2 regions of the Micromonospora humida genome follow, and region 1 is predicted to be linked to the other one. Evidence: riboswitches for the same ligand, from Rfam matches in the RefSeq annotation. Region 1 holds a riboswitch; the other holds the start of a gene.
The links. A riboswitch is a leader RNA that binds a small molecule or an ion and turns the genes downstream of it on or off. The one in region 1 is predicted to bind thiamine pyrophosphate.
Positions count from the first base shown of each region.

Region 2: another riboswitch for thiamine pyrophosphate. It lies ahead of thiE (thiamine phosphate synthase); the one in region 1 lies ahead of JQX11_RS19030 (ECF transporter S component).

Region 1 is NZ_JAFEUC010000009.1:73,992-83,754, forward strand. Features, by position in the region: gene gnd (NADP-dependent phosphogluconate dehydrogenase) at 1-444, opposite strand, end outside; gene JQX11_RS19015 (hypothetical protein) at 831-1,082, shown strand; gene JQX11_RS19020 (energy-coupling factor transporter transmembrane component T family protein) at 1,233-2,033, opposite strand; gene JQX11_RS19025 (ABC transporter ATP-binding protein) at 2,080-3,507, opposite strand; gene JQX11_RS19030 (ECF transporter S component) at 3,541-4,131, opposite strand; TPP riboswitch at 4,207-4,312, opposite strand; gene JQX11_RS19035 (alpha/beta fold hydrolase) at 4,424-5,257, shown strand; gene JQX11_RS19040 (DUF6328 family protein) at 5,381-5,884, shown strand; gene JQX11_RS19045 (hypothetical protein) at 5,982-6,149, opposite strand; gene JQX11_RS33465 (cellulose binding domain-containing protein) at 6,391-7,659, shown strand; gene JQX11_RS19060 (cellulose binding domain-containing protein) at 7,706-9,181, opposite strand; gene JQX11_RS19065 (hypothetical protein) at 9,296-9,763, opposite strand, start outside.
Region 2 is NZ_JAFEUC010000004.1:314,578-324,340, reverse strand. Features, by position in the region: gene JQX11_RS11160 (hypothetical protein) at 1-1,292, shown strand, start outside; gene thiC (phosphomethylpyrimidine synthase ThiC) at 1,526-3,118, opposite strand; gene thiD (bifunctional hydroxymethylpyrimidine kinase/phosphomethylpyrimidine kinase) at 3,136-3,924, opposite strand; gene JQX11_RS11145 (thiamine phosphate synthase) at 3,921-4,544, opposite strand; gene JQX11_RS11140 (thiazole synthase) at 4,541-5,311, opposite strand; gene thiS (sulfur carrier protein ThiS) at 5,317-5,517, opposite strand; gene thiO (glycine oxidase ThiO) at 5,528-6,598, opposite strand; gene thiE (thiamine phosphate synthase) at 6,592-7,218, opposite strand; TPP riboswitch at 7,213-7,322, opposite strand; gene JQX11_RS11120 (ThuA domain-containing protein) at 7,661-9,763, shown strand, end outside.

The DNA of each region.
Region 1 (9,763 bases):
GCCGCCCGGCATGATGCTCGGCCCGAGCAACGCGCCCTCCTCGCCACCGGAGACGCCGGTGCCGACGAAGTGCAGCCCGTGCTCGCGCAGCGTCTCCTCCCGGCGGCGGGTGTCGGCGAAGTGGGCGTTGCCGGCGTCGACGACGATGTCGCCCTCCTCCAGCAGCGGCACCAGCTCGTCGATGACGGCGTCGGTGGGGGCGCCCGCCTTGACCATGACGATCACCGCGCGGGGCCGCTCCAGCGAGCCGACGAAGTCGGCCAGGGACTCCGACGGCACGAAGGTGCCCTCGTCGCCGTGCTCGGCGACCAGGCTGCGGGTGCGCTCCGGGGAGCGGTTGTGCACCGCCACGGTGAACCCGTTCCGGGCCAGGTTGCGGGCCAGGTTGCGACCCATCACCGCCAGCCCGGTCACGCCGATCTGCGCCGTCGCCTGTTGCGTCATGTCGTACCCGCCACCTCTCACGTCACCTGTGTGCTGTGAACCTATCGCGCGCCCGCGAGGGCCGGCAGCCGCCGTCCACCCAGTGTCACAGGGTGGTCGCGTACGCCCGGCGGGGGTCGCCGCCGTCGACGCGACGGGGTCGGAAAAGCGGGTGCGCCGGGTGCGGGGGTGGGTTAGCGTGACGGCATGCGCATCTGACGCCCTTCTCTCCAGAGCCGACCCACCGCCGTGGCCGTGGGTCCGCGTGCTCGGGCGTCCGCGTTTCCCACTCCTCCCCGCAGGGGGATGACCCGTGGCCGGTCGTCCGGAGCCGATCCCGTCCGTCGACCGCCCGCCCGCCGTCCGCGTGGCAGGGTGGCCCTCCGCACCTCGTCAGGAGGCAGCGTATGCCCGCCAAGCGCAGTCCGAAGAAGTCCCGTCGTCCCGTACCGTCCCCGGTGGAGGTGGACCCGACGGCGCTCGCGGCACTCACCGTGACGCCCGCGCACCCGGTTCCCCTCGCCGTCGCGTCGTCCCACCCGGACGCCGCCGCCCGGCCGACGCCGCCCCCACCGCCGTCGCGGTCGGGTCGGTCGGTCCGGGCCGGCTCCACCACCGCCCAGGGCCAGAACCGGCGGTACGCCTTCCGCCGCAGCTGACCCGCCCGGCGGGGGCCCGCCTCGGCCGAGGGCCCGCCTCGGCCGGGGGCCTGTTACGCCAGATCGCCGAAACAGCGGTATCCGAGCCCTCGGATACCGCTGTTTCGGCTCAATGGTGCCGGCGGCCTGCCGCTCGGCGGGCCGGGTGGGTCAGCCGATCAGGGGGCGGAAGGTGCCGAGGGCGACGCTGACCGCGAGGGCGCTGCCGGCCAGGGCGGCCGCTCCGGCGACGAGCAGCCAGTCGGCCGGGCGGAACACCTGGCGGCGGGCCACCGTACGCGGGGTGCCGGCGTCGAAGCCCCGGGCGTCCATCGCCACCGCCAGCCGGGTGCCGCGCCGGATCGCCCCCACCAGCAGGGCGAACGCCGTGGCGGCGAAGAGCCGCAGCCGGGCCAGCGGGTTGCGGCCGGCGTCCACCCCCCGGGCCCGGCGCGCCATGGTCAGCATCTGCCACTCCTGACCGAGCAGCGGCACCAGCCGGAACGCGGCCAGTGCGCCGATGGCGAAGCGGGCCGGGGCCTTCGCGTTCTGCACCAGCGCGTCGGCCAGGTCGGTCGGGTCGGTGGTGGCGAAGACGATCACCCCGGGCAGGGCGACCGCGAGCATCCGCAACACCAGTCCCAACGCGGTGACCAGCACTCCCGAGGTGACCAGCAGCGGTCCGGCCTCCCAGAGCACCCGGCCGGAACGGTCGGCGGCGAACAGCATCAGGGTGACCAGGATGCCGACGGCACCGGCCAGCAGGGGCAGGGCCCGCCGGGCCAGCACCCGGTAGCGGATGCCGAACAGCGGCAGCAGCGCCAGTTCCATGGCGATCGCCACCGCGGGCGCGACCGGGTCGAGGCTGGCCACCAGCAGGAACGAGAAGACCAGACCGGCCGCGAGCTTCGCCACCGGGTTGCGTCGGGCCAGCGGCGCACCGGGCGTCGCGACGGGTTCCAGGCCGATCACGACCGCCCCCACGCCGGTGGACGGGCGGTGCGGGGGAGCGGGGCGGTCACGGCTGCTTCCGGGCGGGGCGCAGGGTGACCGCCCGGTCGGCGAGCGCGGCGACGAAGTCCCCGTCGTGGGTGACGGTGACCACGCCGTGTCCGGCGTCGCGCAGGTCGGCGAGGAGGTCGACCAGTTCCCCCCAGGTGCGGCGGTCCTGGCCGAAGGTGGGTTCGTCGCAGATCAGCAGCCGGGGTGCGGTGGCCAGGGCGGTCGCCACGCTGAGCCGCCGGGCCTCCCCACCCGAGAGGGTGTACGGGTTGGCCCCGGCGAGCCGGGTCAGCCGCAGCCGCTCCAGCAACTCGTCCACGGTGGCCCGGACGGACGGTTCGGGGCGACCCGTCCGGCGCGGGCCGAGGGCCAGTTCGTCGCGGACGGTACGGGTGACGAACTGGTGCTCCGGGTCCTGGAAGACCGAACCGATCCGACCGGCCAGGGCGGGGGCCCGCCACCGGTGCGGGGGCGTACGGGTGTCCCCGCCGGCCAGTGCGGCGGTGGCGGTCAGCCGGCCGGCCCCGGGGCGGAGCAGGCCGCCGAGCAGCAGCGCGAGGGTGGACTTGCCGGCCCCGTTGGGGCCGAGGACGGCGAGCGCCTCGCCGGCGCGTACGGCAAGGTCGGTGGGGGCCAGCCGGGGCGGCAGGCCGAGCCGGTCGGCGGTGAGCAACTCCGCGCCTGGCGGCCCGGCGGCCCGCCGCGTCACCGTGGGGTGACCGGGCACCCATACCCCCTCGGCGGCGAGCGCGGCCCCGTGCGCGGCGAAGACCGCCTCCGGGGTCCCGTCGGCCCGGACCCCGCCACCGGGAGCCAGCACCACCACCCGGTCGACCAGGGGCAGGGCGTCGGCGACCCGGTGTTCGACCAGGACCAGGGTGGTGTCGGGGTCCAACGCGCCGGCCACCGCCGTGCGGACCAGGTCCGCGCCGGCCGGGTCGAGGTTGGCGGTCGGCTCGTCGAGCAGCAGCAGCCCCGGCCGCAGCGCCAGCACCCCGGCCAGGGCGAGCCGCTGCTGCTCGCCGCCGGACAACGCCGCGGTGGGCCGGTCCCGGTGGTACGGGAAACCGACCCGGCGCAGCGCCTCGTCCACCCGGGGCCAGATCTCGTCGCCGGGCACCCCCCGGTTCTCCAGGCCGAACGCGACGTCGTCGCCGCAACGGGCCATCACGAGCTGGGACTGCGGGTCCTGGAAGACGGTGCCGACCCGTTCGCGGGCCTTGGCCGGGTCGAGGCCGTCGATCTCGACGGTGCCCTCCTGCTCGCCGGAGTCCGCCGGCAGCAGCCCGGCCAGCGCGGCGAGCAGGGTGCTCTTGCCGGCCCCGGACGGCCCCAGCAGCAGCACCCGTTCCCCGTGGTCGATGCGCAGGTCGACCCCGCGTACCGCCCAGGCCCGCCGCCCCGCGTGCCGCCAGCCGAAGCCGGCCAGCCTCACCCCGGCCACACCGCCGACCCTTCCCCGCTCGCCACGGCAGCCTCAGACGAGGGTGCGGTCGCGGGCGGCGGGGAACCGGTCGAGCACCCCGGTCTCGGCAAGCGCCCGGGTCAGGTACCAGCCGCCGACACCGGCGACGACGGCGGCGCTGAGCACGGTCAGCGCCGCGTACGGCAGGCGGTAGCTGACCAGGGCGTACTTGGCGTTCCAGACGAAGAAGTCGAACAGGGCGGCGCTCAGCCCGGTCATCGCCCCGGCGAGCACCGCCACCGGCAGCCGGTACGCCCGGTAGCGGAACGCGGCGAAGGCCAGTTCCGCGCCGAGACCCTGGATCAGGCCCTGGACGATGGTGATGCCACCCCACTCCGCGCCGAGCAGCGCGGAGACGGTGGCGGCGACGGCCTCGCAGAACAGGGCCGCCCCCGGCTTGCGGATGACCAGGCCGCCGAGCACGGCCGGGACGAGCCAGACGCCGTACATCACGGCCTGGCTGGCCGGTGCGGCGGCGAAGACCGGGTCGGCGGCCTTCCAGACCAGGCCCCAGGCCCAGAAGATGACCCCGAAGGCCACGGCGATCACGGCGGCGACCACGATGTCGATGGTGCGCCACCGGTTGGTGGTGGTGTGCTGCATGTCGGTGCTCCCAGTCCAGCGATCGAACCAGGAGAAGACGCACGCCGCGCCCGGCGGCAGCCGGACGGCGGCGCGGCTGGAGGTCGACCGAACTCCCTGCGCTGGCATTACCCAGATCAGGTTCGAGGGTCTGCGGGCGGTGCCCGCACTCTCAGCGCTGTGCGCTCCCCTGTCGGATGTGAAGTTGTCTCGGCAGACGCTAGCACCGACCTGCGGCAACGGCCCAGCAGGTCATGGTTCCCGGCATTCGACGCCCGGTCGGGGGCCCGGCTCGCTGGGTAGTCTGACGATCATGCGGGTAGCGGCGCGGGGACTGACGTTCGACGTACGGGCCGGTGGCCCGGAGGGCGGCGACGTGGTGCTGCTGCTGCACGGCTTCCCCCAGCACGGTGGGGAGTGGGACGCGGTGGTGCCGGCCCTGCACGCCGCCGGGCTGCGCACGTACGCACCCGACCAGCGGGGTTACTCGCCCGGTGCCCGTCCCACGGAGGTGGCCGGCTATCGGCTGCCGGAGCTGGTCGCCGACGCGGTGGCGGTGCTGGACGCGCTGGGCGTCGACACCGCGCACGTGGTGGGGCACGACTGGGGCGCGGTCGTCGCCTGGGCGTTGGCCGCAGGGCACCCGGAGCGGGTGCGTACCCTCACCGCGGTCTCGGTGCCGCATCCGGCCGCCTTCGGGTACGCGCTGGCCACCGACCGCCGGCAGCGGGCGCGCTCGTCGTACATGGCGTTGTTCCGCCGGGCCGGCCTGGCGGAGAAGGTGCTGCTGGCCGGGCGGGGGGTGGTGCTGCGCCGGCTGCTGTCCGGCGTCGGCGACCCGGCCCGGGTGGCCGGGTACGCCGGGCCGCTGCGGACGCCCGGCGCGTTGACCGGGGCGTTGAACTGGTACCGGGCGATGTCGGGTCGGGACATGAAGGCGGTCGGTCCGGTGGGCGTGCCGACCAGCTACGTGTGGAGTGACCGGGACGTGGCGATCGGACGGGCCGCCGCGCAGGCGTGCGTCCGGCACGTGTCGGGGGACTACCGGTTCGTGGTGCTCTCCGGGGTGACCCACTGGATTCCCGACGAGGCGCCGGGCCCGCTGGCCGAGGCGATCCTGGCCCGGGTGCGCGGGTCGGCCCGATGATGTCGGCGCAGCGGCCCGATCGGGGTTCGTGAATCGGTTTCGGGCGGTTGTGGATCGGGCACAGGCGTTGCTGCCGACGGGGGGTGCCCCCGTCGGTCGTACCGTCTGAACCGGAGGTAACGCGTGTCGAAGGAATCCGAGAAGCAGCGATGGCAACGCAACTTCGCCGATCTGCTCCAGGAACTGCGGGTCGCCCAGACCGGCGTGCAGATCCTCTTCGCCTTCCTGCTGACCCTGCCGTTCAGTAACGGGTTCACCCGGACCAGCGAGTTCCAGCGGGACGTCTACATCCTGGCCCTGCTGTCCGCCGCCGCGGCCACCGCGATGATCATTTCGCCGGTCGCCTTCCACCGGGCGCTGTTCCGCCAGGGCCGCAAGCCGGAACTGGTCCGCTTCGCGCACCGGATGGCCTCCGCTGGCCTGGCCTTCATGCTGGTCGCGATGGTGAGCGCGGTCCTGCTGATCGCCGACTTCGTGCTCGACACCGGCATCGCCGTGGTGCTCACCGTGATCACCGGCCTGTGGTTCCTGACCTTCTGGGTGATCCTGCCGTTCGCCCGACGCAACTGGGGCGACGACGACATCGACGACGACGATGACGACCCGGTGGTGCTGAACGGCGACTGATCCCGCCCGCGGGTGGTGCGACGAGTGCGGTGGGCCGGGGGCCCATCCGGGCGACGGCGGCCCGGGTGGGCCCCCGGCACCGCTGCCGGCCGGTGGGTCAGCGGGCGATGGCCCAGGCCAGCACGGCCGCCAGGATGAGCCCGTTGAGCAGCGCCAGCACCAGGTACGCCTGCGGCGGGATCTTGCGTCCGCGCCGGACGAAGCTGACCAGCACGGCGGCGTACGCCAGCAGCAGCACGGCGATCACGATCAGGAAGTAGAGCACCGCACCACCCTAGACGAGCCGGTCGTGGTGCCCGACGACCGAGCGCGACCGCCCGCGGCCCGGTGCGGCGTCGCCTGGCGTGCCGGCCCGGCCGGGCGGAGGTGGGAGAGCAGATTAATATCGAGTAACATCGATTTTTGCCTCCTCTCGTCCCGGGCTGCGGCCATCGTCGCGGGGCTCGGGCGGCCGTCCAGATGGGGGCGGGCGACGCCGGCCCGGCACCGGCGACTAGGAGCAGATCATGAGAGCAGCGCGGCGACGTATCGCCGGACTCGGCGCGATCACACTGGCGGTCCTCGCGGGCGGTGTGGCGGTCGCGGCGGGCAACGCCACCGCGGCGGCCACCGGCTGCCGGGTCGACTACAGGGTCACCAGCGAGTGGCAGGGCGGCTTCGGCGCGGACGTCACCATCACCAACCTCGGCGACCCGGTCACCGGCTGGACGCTCACCTGGGCGTTCGCCAGCGGGCAGCGGGTCAGCCAGGCGTGGAACGCCACCGTCACCCAGAGCGGGACGGCGGTCAGCGCCACGGACGTCGGCTACAACGGCACCATCGGGACCGGGGCCGCCGTCAGCTTCGGGTTCAACGGCGCGTGGACCACCGCCAACCCGGTGCCCACCGCGTTCGCGCTCAACGGGGTCTCCTGCACCGGCGCGACCCCGACCGTCACCCCCTGCCCGCCACCGTCCACCCCGCCCACCCCCACCCCCACCCCCACCCCCACCCTCACTCCCACGCCGCCCCCGACCCGGACGCCGACCCCCACCCCGACGCCCACGACACAGCCGCGGGTCACCGTGTGGCTGGCGGGGGACTCCACGGTCGCCAACCCGTCGTCGAGCGGGGCCTGCCCGGTGGGCTGGGGCAACCAGTTCGGCCAGTACCTCAACGGCAACGCCACCGTGGTCAACAGCGCGGTCGGCGGGCGCAGCATCCAGACCTGGCTGTATGACCCCAACGTCACCACCACGATGAACGCGGCCGGCGAGTGCGTGGTCAACCCGCAGACCTACTCGACCCGCTGGCAGGCCATGCTCAACGCCAACGGCGGGATGAAGGCCGGCGACTACCTGTTCATCCAGTTCGGCATCAACGACGGCAGCACCACCTGCAACCGGCACGTCGGCTCGGCCCGCTACAAGGAACTGCTCGGCGTGATGGCCCGCGCGGCCCAGCAGCGCGGCGCGTACCCGGTCTTCCTCACCCCGGCCGCCGCGATCACCTGCTCGGGTGGCACCGCCGTGGGCAACCGGGGCTTCCTCACCGAGACCTTCGACGCGGGTCGGGCCAACAACGTCCCCGTCATCGACCTGCACAAGCTGAGCTACACGCTCTACAACACGCTGAAGCTGTGCCCGAACAACGGTGACTACAACTCGGGCGCGGTGGGCGCGTTCTTCTGCGCCGACCACACCCACTTCGAGACGGCCGGGGCCCGGCAGATCGCCGGCGTGGTCGCCACCGCCCTGCGCAACCAGCAGCTCGGCCTCGCGGCCTACCTGCGCTGACGGCGTGTGGTCGGGCGGCCCCGGAACCGGGGCCGCCCGACCGGGGTCAGGACAGCGTGCAGGCGGTGCCGTTGAGGGTGAAGCCGGCGGGCCGGTTGTTCGCACCGGTGGCGTCGGCGAGGAAACCGAAGCTCGCCGTCGCGCCGGCCGCGATCGTGCCGTTCCAGCCGGCGTTGGTCGCGCGGACGGTGCCGCCGCTCTGCGTGTAGCCCGCGTTCCAGGCCTGGCTGATCCGCTGGCCGTCGGCGAAGCTCCACTGCAGCGTCCAGCCGTCGACCGGGGCCGTGCCGGTGTTGCGGATCGTCACCTCACCCTGGAACCCGCCCTGCCACTGCCCGGTGACCGCGTATCCGACGGCGCATCCGGTCCCGCCGGGCGGCGGCGTGGTCACCGGCGGTGCGGTGGTCGGGGGTGCGGTGGTCGGCGGTGCCGTGGTCGGGGGTGCCGTGGTCGGCGGTGCGGTGGTGGGGGTGGGCGTCGGCGTGGTGGTCAGCTTCGCCGCGATGACCGGGGCGAGTCGGGCCGTGATCGCCCGGTGCCCGGCGTCGTTCGGGTGCACCGAGTCGCTCAGCCCGTCGGCCGGCAGCCAGCCGGTGGTGTCCACGTAGAACACGTTGCGGTCGCCGCCGCCGGTGACCGTGCTGACGGCGGCGGCGGTCTCCGCGGCGTACCGGCCGCTGAAGGTGCGCAGCGCGAAGATCGCCGCGCGCGGGTACTTGCCCCGCACGGTACGGATGAACGTGACGTACTGGTTCTGGAAGTCCGTGCCGCTCACCCCGTGACTGCGGTCGTTGGTGCCCAGGTTGATCACCACGGCGTCGGCCTGGTAGCGGCTGAAGTCCCAGGCCGGACTGTTCGCCGCGTACCCGGTGCGGAGGAACTGGCTGGCGACGCTGACGCAGCCATCGGCGGTGGCGACCAGGCAGCCCCCGCCGTAGCCGAGTTGGGTGTGCTCGGTGCCGAGCTGCTCGCCGGTCAGCCAGCCGTACGCGGTCAGCGCCGTGCGGGACGAGGTGGTGCCGAGGGTGATGGAGTCGCCGACGAACTCGATCAGCTGGGGCCGGACCGCCGCCGGCAGGGTACGCGCGCCCGAGTCGAGGGTGAGCCCCTGGAACACCGCGTCCCCGGTGTACGAGCCGGCGACCACCCGGTACGACACCACAAGCGTGTGGTTGCCGGCGCGCAGCGGGGTCGGGGTCAGGTTGACCGTGCCGCTGACGTTGGTCAGGTAGCGGAAGTCGGCCCCGTCGATGCTGTAGTAGAGGTCGATGGTGCGGCGCTGCCGCAGCTTGACAGTGGTGCCGGTGAACCCGGTCTTCAGGTAGGCACCCGCCCAGTTCGGCACGTACGCGCTGCTGTTGCTGCGGTCCCAACGGCCGACGAAGGCGATGTTCGCGTCGGTGGGGGAGCCGTCACCGGTGGCGGCGCTGGCCGGGGGCAGGCCGATGAGGGTGGCGGCCAGCACCGCCACCACCCCGGCGGCTCCCGCCGCGAGGATCGACCGACTGCGGGACACGGGCATGGGGACGCTCCCTCTCCGGGCCGTCCGTGCCGACGCACGACGACGGCTTGCAGACCTAAGACATTCACCATCATCTAAGCCTGCGGGCCGGGGGGACACAACAGGTGACGGTGCCTACCGGCCACCGCGCAGGCCGAGTCGGCGCAGCTCCAGGGCGGCGAGCGCGTCGACGGTGGCGTCGTCGCCCCGCCGCCACGCCTGCGCCACGTCGGGGTCGATCCGGGTCAGCCGGCGCAGCGGCTGACTGGTCAGCGCGCGCAGCGCCAGCAGGTCCCGGCCGGCCGGCCCGGCGGCGAGGGCCTTCGCCGATGCGGCCCGGCGCATCCAGCGCAGCCGCAGCGGCAGCCAGCCGAACAGCACCAGCCCGAGCGGGAAGACCAGCACCGCGATGCTCAACGCCCACGCGAGCTGACCGACCAGGTCCTGCTGGTCGCGGCCGGCCTCGGCCACCGCGCGGGCGGCGTCGGCGGCCTTGGTGAACGGGCCGGTCAGCTCGTCGCCGACCAGCGGCACCCGGCCCACCTTGCCACCGGCCTCGGCCAGGTTGTCGGCGAGGCCGCCGCCGGCCCCCTCCAGCTTCCG
Region 2 (9,763 bases), on a different contig from region 1:
TGCCGGCGGTACCGGGCACCGGTCCGGGGTGGCCGTCGCCTGACGCGCCGGGCACCGGCCGCCACCCGGCCCACTGGGACTGGCCGGACCCCGCCGCCACGGTCGCCGACCGGCACGCCTCCCGCACCACCCCACCCCCGACCAGGCCCGAACCGAGCCGGACCGGCGCGGCCCCGGCCGCTGCGGCCCCGACCGGCCTGACCCCGACCGGGGCGAGCACGACCGGGGCGACCTGGAGCGGCTCGACCCCGATCGAGCCGGCTCCGAGCCCGAACCGGCCGGCCCCGACCGGGCCGGACCCGGCGGCAGCCACCCCGGACGGGCCGGCCGGGGACGCACCGGATGCGACGTCGTCCGCGGGGGCGGGAGCTGGTCGGGCCGGGTCGCCGCGAAGCCGCTCAGGCCAGCGGAAGGCGGCAGCCGCCGAACAGGCGGGCAGCGAGGTCGGCGCAGTGCGGCCGGCAGCAGGTGCCGGGCCGGCCACCGGGGAGGAGTCCATGGCCACGCCCAAGCCCCGGGCGAAGCGGGCCAGCCGCGCCCGGTCCACCGCGACCGGAGCTGCGGCCGTCCCCGCTGGACGCCCCGAACCCTCGCCCGTCGCAGAGACAGGCGGTACCGGGGAGGACCGACCGGCCGGCTCCGGCCCGACCGGCAGCCCGACACCGGATGGCGTCAACGCCGCCCCGGTCGGCACGACGGCACCGGAGACCACCAGCCGGGGCGGCACCGCTGCGGCCACGCCGATCACCGAGGACGTGCCGCCGGTGGCCGGCGTACGGCACGTCGCGCCGGGTGGCGTCGAGGCCACCCCCCGCCCCCGCCACCACCTGCCGGATCTCGGCGGTACGGGTGGCCCGGCCGGTGCCCACCGGCCCGCACCGGCCCGGGCCGCCCTGCCGTTTCCCGAACCGGGTGCCACCGAGCAGACGGACGCCCCGAAGCCGGTCAGTCTCCGCTGGGAGCCGGAGGAGTCCAGCGGCACCGCGCCGGTGGACGGTCCGCCTGCCGACCCTGACCAGTCCGGGCCCGCTCCGGAGGACGGCAACGCGCCCGGCGACGGCAACGCGCCGGAGCAGACCGGGAAGGCCAGGGGCCGACGGGGACTGTTCCGGCGTAACCGCTCCCCGCAGGACGCCCCAACGGACGAAGTCGACCCGAAGTCGGCGACGCCGGACGACGAGTACGTCGACTGGGTCACCGGCCTGGGCAAGCCCCTGGCCGACAACGAACCGGACCGGGACAGCGGCCGACGCTCCCTGCGCACCAGCGGCCGCCACCACCACCGCGACTAACCCCCCACCCCCACTCCCCCCACCCAGCCCACCCCACCCCCGGTCTGCCCCCGGTGATCAAGAGCTTTGCGTCACCCCACCCGCCCGGCAAGACCTGACGCAAACCTCTTGATCACCGAACAACAACCAGGACGAAACGGGCGAGCAGCCGGCGGAGGGTGGTGATCAAGAGCTTTGCGTCATCCGCCGCGCGGAAACTGACGCGAAGCTCTTGATCACCGGAGCAGAACCGGTCAGGCGAGGGGGAGGTAGACGCGGTTGCCGGTGGAGCGGAACTCCGCCGACTTGGTCTGCATGCCCTGGGCGGCGTACTCCTTCAGCTCCTGGGTGATCTTCATGGAGCAGAACTTCGGGCCGCACATGGAGCAGAAGTGGGCGGTCTTCGCCGGCTCCGCCGGCAGGGTCGCGTCGTGGTAGGAACGGGCGGTCTCCGGGTCCAGCGACAGGTTGAACTGGTCCTCCCAGCGGAACTCGAACCGCGCCTTGGACAGCGCGTCGTCCCAGGCCTGCGCTCCGGGGTGCCCCTTGGCCAGGTCGGCCGCGTGCGCCGCGATCTTGTACGCGATCACGCCCGCCTTCACTTCGTCCCGGTCGGGCAGTCCGAGGTGCTCCTTCGGGGTGACGTAACACAGCATCGCGGTGCCGTACATGCCGATCATCGCGGCCCCGATCGCCGAGGTGATGTGGTCGTACGCGGGGGCGATGTCGGTGGTCAGCGGGCCGAGGGTGTAGAACGGGGCCTCGTGGCACCACTCCTGCTGGAGGTCCACGTTCTCCTTGATCTTGTGCATCGGCACGTGACCGGGGCCCTCGATCATCACCTGCACGTCGTACTCCCAGGCGATCCGGGTCAGCTCGCCCAGGGTGCGCAGCTCGGCGAACTGGGCCTCGTCGTTGGCGTCGGCGATCGAGCCGGGGCGCAGGCCGTCGCCGAGGGAGAACGTCACGTCGTAGCGGGCGAGGATCGCGCACAGCTCGCGGAAGTTGGTGTAGAGGAAGTTCTCCTCGTGGTGCGCCAGGCACCAGGCCGCCATGATCGAGCCGCCCCGGGAGACGATCCCGGTGACCCGGTCGACGGCCAGCGGCACGTACGGCAGCAGCACCCCCGCGTGCACCGTCATGTAGTCGACGCCCTGCTCGGCCTGCTCGATGACGGTCTCCCGGAACACCTCCCAGCTCAGCTTGACCGGGTCGCCACCGACCTTCTCCAGCGCCTGGTAGATCGGCACGGTGCCGATCGGCACCGGCGAGTTGCGGACGATCGCCTCCCGGGTCTCGTGGATCCGCTTGCCCGTCGACAGGTCCATCACGGTGTCCGCGCCCCACCGGGTGGCCCAGGTCAGCTTCTCCACCTCCTCGGCGACCGACGAGGTCACCGCCGAGGTGCCGATGTTGGCGTTGACCTTCACCAGGAACGCCTTGCCGATGATCGCCGGCTCGCACTCGGGATGGTTGACGTTGAGCGGCAGCACCGCCCGGCCGGCGGCGATCTCGTCGCGCACCAGCTCCGGCGGCAGCCCCTCCCGGATCGCCACGAACTCCATCTCCGGGGTGACCACCCCGGCGCGGGCGTACCGGAGCTGGGTGGGTCGCCTGGCGTCGACGCCGGCCAGCGGGGTGCCCGCGCCCCGGACCGGCGCGACGTCACCCCGCTCGGCGATCCACGGCCCGCGCAGCGGCGGCAGCCCCACCTCCGGATCCGAGCCGGGGCCCGACGTGTCGTAGAGGCGCAGCGGCGGGTTGTCCCCGGCCAGCTCCACCTCGGCGAACGGCACCCGGACGTCCGGCCGGGACCCCTCGACGTAGACCTTGCGACGTGCCTGCATGACAGCCTCCCTGATGGTCATCGGGACCAGCCGAAGTGGTCGAGCGGGCCGCGTCCCGCGCCCAGTTCCCAACCCCGCGCGCCGGTCAGCGCGCGGGTGACGTACTCCTTGGCGGTGGCGACCGCGACCGGCACCGGGTCGCCGGCGGCCAGCCGGACGGCGATCGCCGCCGAGAACGAACAGCCGGTGCCGTGGCTGTGCCGGGTGTCCACCCGGGGGGCGCGCAGCAGGGTGGTCGTCGCACCGCCGGCCAGCACGTCGACCGACTCGCCCGCCGCGTCGACGTCGCCGCCGGTGACCACCACGTACTCGGGGCCGCCGGCCGCCAGGGCCTGCGCCGCGGCGACCATCTCCTCGACCGTGGTCACCGGGCGTCCGGTGAGGGCGGCGGCCTCCGCGCAGTTCGGCGTCGCCACCCGGGCGTACGGCAGCAGCCGCTCGACCGCCGCCACCACACCGAGCCGGTGTCCGCTGGTGGCGACGAGCACCGGGTCGACGACGAGGTGCGGCAGCCGGCCCGCCTTCGCCGCCTCGGCCACCGCGTCGGCGACCGCCGGGGTGCCGAGCATCCCGGTCTTCACCGCCCGGACCGCGAAGTCGCCGAGCACGCTGTCGAGCTGCTCGGTGACGGTGCGCGGCGGCAGCGGCAGCACGGCGTCCACGCCCCGGGTGTTCTGCGCGGTGACGGCGGTCAGCACGCTGGTCCCGTACGCGCCGAGGGCGGCGAACACCTTCAGGTCGGCCTGGATGCCGGCGCCGCCGCCGGAATCGGAACCGGCGATGGTGAGCACTGTCGTCGGTGTCATGTCGTCTCCTCGGGCGACGCGTCGGTGATCGGGGTGCGGGTGGCGAAGACCCTGGTGAGGGTCGCCGCGACCGCGGTCGGGTCGGCGGCCCGCATGACCGCCCCGAGCACCGCCACCCCGACCGCGCCCGCGTCGACACAGGCCGTCACCTGCTCCGGTGTCTCGATCCCGCCCAGGGCGAGCACGGGCACCGGGCTGCGCCGGATCAGGTCGCGCAGCTTGTCCGGGCGCAGCGGTGGGCCGTAACCGGGTTTGCTGCGGGTGGGCCAGACCGGGGAGAGCGTCACGTAGTCCTCGGTGCCGAGTCGGGCCAGCTCCGCCGCGGCGTGGCAGGACCGGCCGACCAGCCCGACGGCCGGCGGCGGGTACGGTCCGGCGGCGGGCAGGTGGACGGCGTCCCCGTCCAGCGGGTCGGGGCCGGCCACGATCAGGGTGCCGCCGGCCTGCGTCAGGACGGCCCGCAGGTCGACGGCGAGGGCGGCCCGTTCGGCGCGGGGCAGGTCCTTCTCCCGCAGCACCACCCACCGCACGCCACCGCGTACCGCCCCCGCGACCACGTCGACGAGGTCGCCACGCGCCACCAGCCGGTCGGTCAGCAGCACCACCCCGCGCGGGGTCACAGGTCGGGTCTTCCGTCGTCGGGGGTGGAGGCGAGGGCGTGGAAGCGGCGGGGGATCCGCCCGGCGGTGTACGCGAGCCGCCCGGCCCGTACGCCGTACCGCATGGCGGTGGCCATCGCCGTCGGGTCGGCGGCCCGGGTGACGGCGCTGGCCAGCAGCACCCCGTCGCAGCCCAGTTCCATGGCGAGCGCCGCGTCGGAGGCGGTGCCGATCCCGGCGTCGAGGATCACCGGCACGTCGACGCTCTGCCGGATCAGCCGGATGTGGTGCGGGTTGGTGATGCCCAGTCCGGAACCGATCGGCGCACCGGCCGGCATCACCGCCGCGCAGCCGACGTCGGCCAGCCGGCGGGCCAGCACCGGGTCGTCGGAGGTGTACGGCAGCACGACGAACCCGTCGGCGACGAGTTCCTCGGCGGCCCGCAGCAGCTCCACCCCGTCGGGGAGCAGGGTGCGTTCGTCGCCGATCACCTCCAGCTTGACCCAGTCGGTGTCGAACGCCTCCCGGGCCAGCCGGGCCACCTTGACCGCTTCGGCGGCGGTGTAGCAGCCGGCGGTGTTGGGCAGCAGCCGCACCGCGCACCGGTCGAGCAGGTCGAGCAGGCCACCGGCGGTGCCGGGGGCGGTGTCGACGCGGCGCAGGGCGAGGGTGACCAGTCCGGTTCCGGAGGCCCGGATCGCCTGTTCCAGCACGTGCAGGTTGGCCGCGCCGCCGGTGCCGAGGATGAGCCGGGAGGTGAGGGTCCGTCCGGCGATGGTGAGGGGCATCCGGGTCACCCGCCCTGGGCGGCGCTGAGCACCTCGACCCGGTCGCCGTCGCGCAGCACGGTCGCCGGCCAGCCGCCCCGGGGGACCACCTCGCCGTTGACCGCGACGGCGAGGCCGCGCCGCTGCCCGGTGACCGTGGCGACCAGGTCCGCGACGGTCGTGCCGCCGGTCAGCTCGCGTCCGACGCCGTTGACGATCAGTCGCACGTCTTCCTCCTCAGTGGAACCGGTCGGCGGTGAAGGGGGTGAGCAGGGGGTCCGGCTGACCGGTGACGATCAGGTCGGTGATCAGGTCGGCGGTGACCGGGGTGAGCACGATGCCGTGCCGGTGGTGGCCGGTGGCGGCGAGTACGCCGGGCCGGCCGGGCAGCGGGCCGAGGATCGGCGCGTTGTCCGGGGTGCCGGGGCGCAGCCCGGCGGTCGCCTCGGTCAGCGCGTACTCGGCGAGTTCGGGGACGAGGTCGACGGCGGCCCGCAGCAGCCGCAGCACCGCCCCGGTGGTCACCTCGGTGTCGGTGCGTTCCTCGACGGTCGCCCCGAGCACCACCTCGCCGTCGTCGCGGGGGACGAGGTAGACCGACTCGCCGTCGGCGTACCCCCGGATGACGTGCCGGAAGCCGGGCGGGCGGTGGTCGGGCGCGCGCAGCCGCAGCACCTGACCCTTGACCGGGCGGACCGGCAGCCCGGTCAGCGCGGCGGCGCCGCAGCCGGCGGCGACCACGACGACGGGCGCGTCCACCTCGGCCAGTCGGGTCACCGCGCCGGGCAGCAGGGTCGCGCCGGCCTGTCCGGCGGCGACCCGCAACGCGTCGACCAGCCGGCGCGGGTCGACCTGGTGGTCGCCGGGGGCGACCGCGCCGCCGCGCAGCCGGGGGGTCAGCGCCGGTTCGCGCTCCCGTAGCTGCGACGGCCGCAGCGCGCTGATCGGCAGCCCCAACCCCTGCTGGTACGACCAGAGCCGGCGTGCCTCGGCCAGGTCGTCCCCGGTCAGCCCGACGACGAGGGTGCCGTCGGTGCGGTAGCCGAACTCCGTTCCGGTGGCTTCGGTCAGTTCGGCGGCGAAACCCGGCCAGCGGGCGGCGGACGCGGTGAGCAGCCCGGTCAGCTCCCGTTCCCCGAAGTACGCCTCGGCGACCGGGGCGAGCATCCCGGCGGCGACCCGGGACGCGCCGGAGCCGGGGGCCGGGTCGTGCACGGCCACCCGCAGGCCCCGGGTGGCGCAGCGCCAGGCGATCGCCAACCCGACCGGCCCCGCGCCCACGATGGCGACGTCGGGCCGGGTCAGCACGTCAGTGCCGCGATCAGTTCGGCGGTGGCCCGGCCCGGGTCGGCGGCGGCGGACAGCGCCCCGACCACCGCCACCCCGTGGGCCCCGGCGGCCCGCAGCGCCGGCACCGTGGCGGCGGTGACCCCGCCGATGGCGATCACCGGCACGTCGACGGCCGCGGCGACGGCGCGGATGCCGGCCGGGCCGATCGGGTCGGGCAGGCCGGTCTTGGTGGCGGTGGGGTGGCACGGGCCGACGCCCAGGTAGCTGGCCCCGGCGGCGACGGCCCGGGCGGCGGTACCCGGTTCCCGGGCGGTCGCGCCGAGCACGGCGGCGGGGCCGAGGACCCGGCGGGCCGCCGCGACGGGTAGGTCGTCCGCGCCGACGTGGCCGCCGTGGGCGTCCACCGCGAGGGCGACGTGCAGCCGGTCGTTGACCAGGCAGGTCGCCCCGTACGGCACGCAGAGCGCGCGTACCCGTCGGGCCAGGTCGTACGCCTGCCGGTCGGTGGTGTCGTCGTCGACCCGTACCTGGACGACGAGGTCGGCGCGGGCCACCGGGAGGGCGGCCCGTACGACGGCGAGCGGGTCGCACCCGGGGCGGGTGTCGGTGATCAGATGCAGTCGGCCGAGGGACGGCACGGCAACTCTCCTCCCTGCGCCGGCATTACCCGGATCAGGTTCTACGGTCGGGGGCTCTCAGCCCCCCTCTCAGCCCGGTGTACCGGGCTCCCGTGGGTCACGTGTCTGTGACCGTACGACAGATCCGCTGATCCGCCAAGGGGTGTTAGATTGATCCAGGACTATCGATGCATACGGTTGTCGGCTTGTATCCACATAAGGCCGGAAAAGCGAGTCGCCGATACCGAATCGTTACATGCTCATGCCTTGCCGGAAACCAATCCAGCGGCGCTAATTTGTTCAACCGATCGACATTATTCCGGTGCGGAGCCTCGGCGTGGCCCGCACCTGATCGCCACTGGTGCGGACCTCGGCGGGCCCACACCGATCCGACCGGGGACGGTCTGCGGCGAGTCGTCCCCATGCCCCCACCACTGTCCAGCACGGACAAAAGGAGCATGGAGTGTCTCCATCCCGCCATCGCCGCGCACGTCGCGGCCCACTGGGTGCCGGTCTACTGGCCCTCTCCCTACTCGCCAGCGGCCTGATCGGCGGCACCGCCGCCCAGGCCGCTCCCGCCGCGTCGGCCCTGCCACAGGCCGCACCGGCACCGGCGGCAGCAGCCGCCGCCGAACCCTTCTCGGTCCTGGTCTTCTCCAAGACCGCCGGATTCCGGCACGACGCCATCCCGGCCGGCATCGCCGCGATCCAGAAGCTCGGCACCGACAACGGGTTCACCGTCGACACCACCGAGGACGGAGCCGCCTTCAACGACACCAACCTGGCGAAATACCAGGCGGTGATCTGGCTCTCCACCACCGGTGACGTGCTCGACGCCACCCAGCAGGCCGCGTTCGAGCGCTACATCAAGGCCGGCGGCGGCTACGCCGGCGTGCACGCCGCCTCGGACACCGAGTACGACTGGGCCTGGTACGGCAACCTGGTCGGCGCGTACTTCTCCGGCCACCCGGCCAACCAGCAGGCCACCGTCAAGGTCGAGGACCCCGCGCACCCGTCGACGGCCGACCTGCCGGCCCGCTGGTCCCGGTTCGACGAGTGGTACAACTTCCGCACCAACCCCCGCTCCAAGGTGCACGTGCTGGCCAGCCTGGACGAGAAGTCCTACAGCCCGGGCGCCGGCGCGATGGGCGCCGACCACCCCACCGCCTGGTGCCAGGACTACGACGGCGGTCGCTCCTGGTACACCGGCGGCGGCCACACCCAGGCGTCGTACACCGAGCCGGAGTTCCTCAGCCACCTGCTCGGCGGCATCCGCACCGCGGCCGGGGTCGAGAACGCCGACTGCGGCGCCACCAAGACCTCGAACTTCGAGAAGATCACCCTCGACAGCAACACCAACAACCCGATGGAGCTGGACATCGCTCCGGACGGCCGGGTGTTCTACGCCGAGCGTGACGGCCGGGTGCAGATCGTGAAGCCGGACACCGGCAACACGGTCACCGCGACCCGGCTGGACGTGTTCACCGGCAACGAGGACGGCCTGCTCGGGTTGCGCCTCGACCCGGACTTCACCACCAACAAGTGGATCTACCTGTACTACGCACCGGCCGGTGGCGCCCCGCGCAACTACCTGTCCCGGTTCACCGTCAACGGTGACACCATCGACAAGGCCACCGAGAAGGTCGTGCTCCAGGTCGACACCCAGCGCAACACCTGCTGCCACGCCGGCGGCAGCATGACCTTCGACTCGAAGGGCAACCTCTACCTCGCCACCGGCGACAACACCAACCCGTTCGAGTCGAACGCGTTCACGCCGATCGACGAGCGGGCCGGCCGGCAGGACTACGACGCGCAGCGCAGCGCCGGCAACACCAACGACCTGCGCGGCAAGGTGATCCGGATCCACCCGGAGGACGACGGCACCTACACCGTCCCGACGGGCAACCTGTTCGCCCCGGGCACCGCGAAGACCCGTCCGGAGATCTTCGGCATGGGCTTCCGTAACCCGTTCCGGATCGGCGTCGACCAGAAGACCGACACCCTCTACGTCGCCGACTACGGGCCGGACGCCTCGGCGGCCAACCCGAACCGTGGCCCCGAGGGCCTGGTGGAGTGGAACATCGTCGCCACGGCCGGCAACTACGGCTGGCCGTACTGCACCGGCAACAACAAGGCGTACAACGACTACACCTTCCCGTCCGGGCCGAGCGGGGCGAAGTTCGACTGCGCCGCGCCGGTCAACGACTCGCCCAACAACACCGGCCTGACCAACCTGCCGCCGGCCATCGCGGCGACCGTGGACTACGGCTACGCCGGCGACCCGCGCTTCCCCGAGATCGGCGGCGGCGGCGCCCCGATGGGTGGCCCGGTCTACCGCTACGACGCCGACAGCACGTCGAGCCGCAAGTGGCCGGCGTACTACGACGGCAAGGCGCTGCTCGGCGAGTGGAACCAGTCGAAGATGTACACGATGCAGGTCAGCGCGGACGGCAAGACGCTGATCGACATCAACCAGCTGCTCACCGGCATGCCGATGATCCGCCCGATGGACTTCGAGTTCGGTCCGGACGGCGCGCTCTACATGATCGAGTGGGGCACCGGCTTC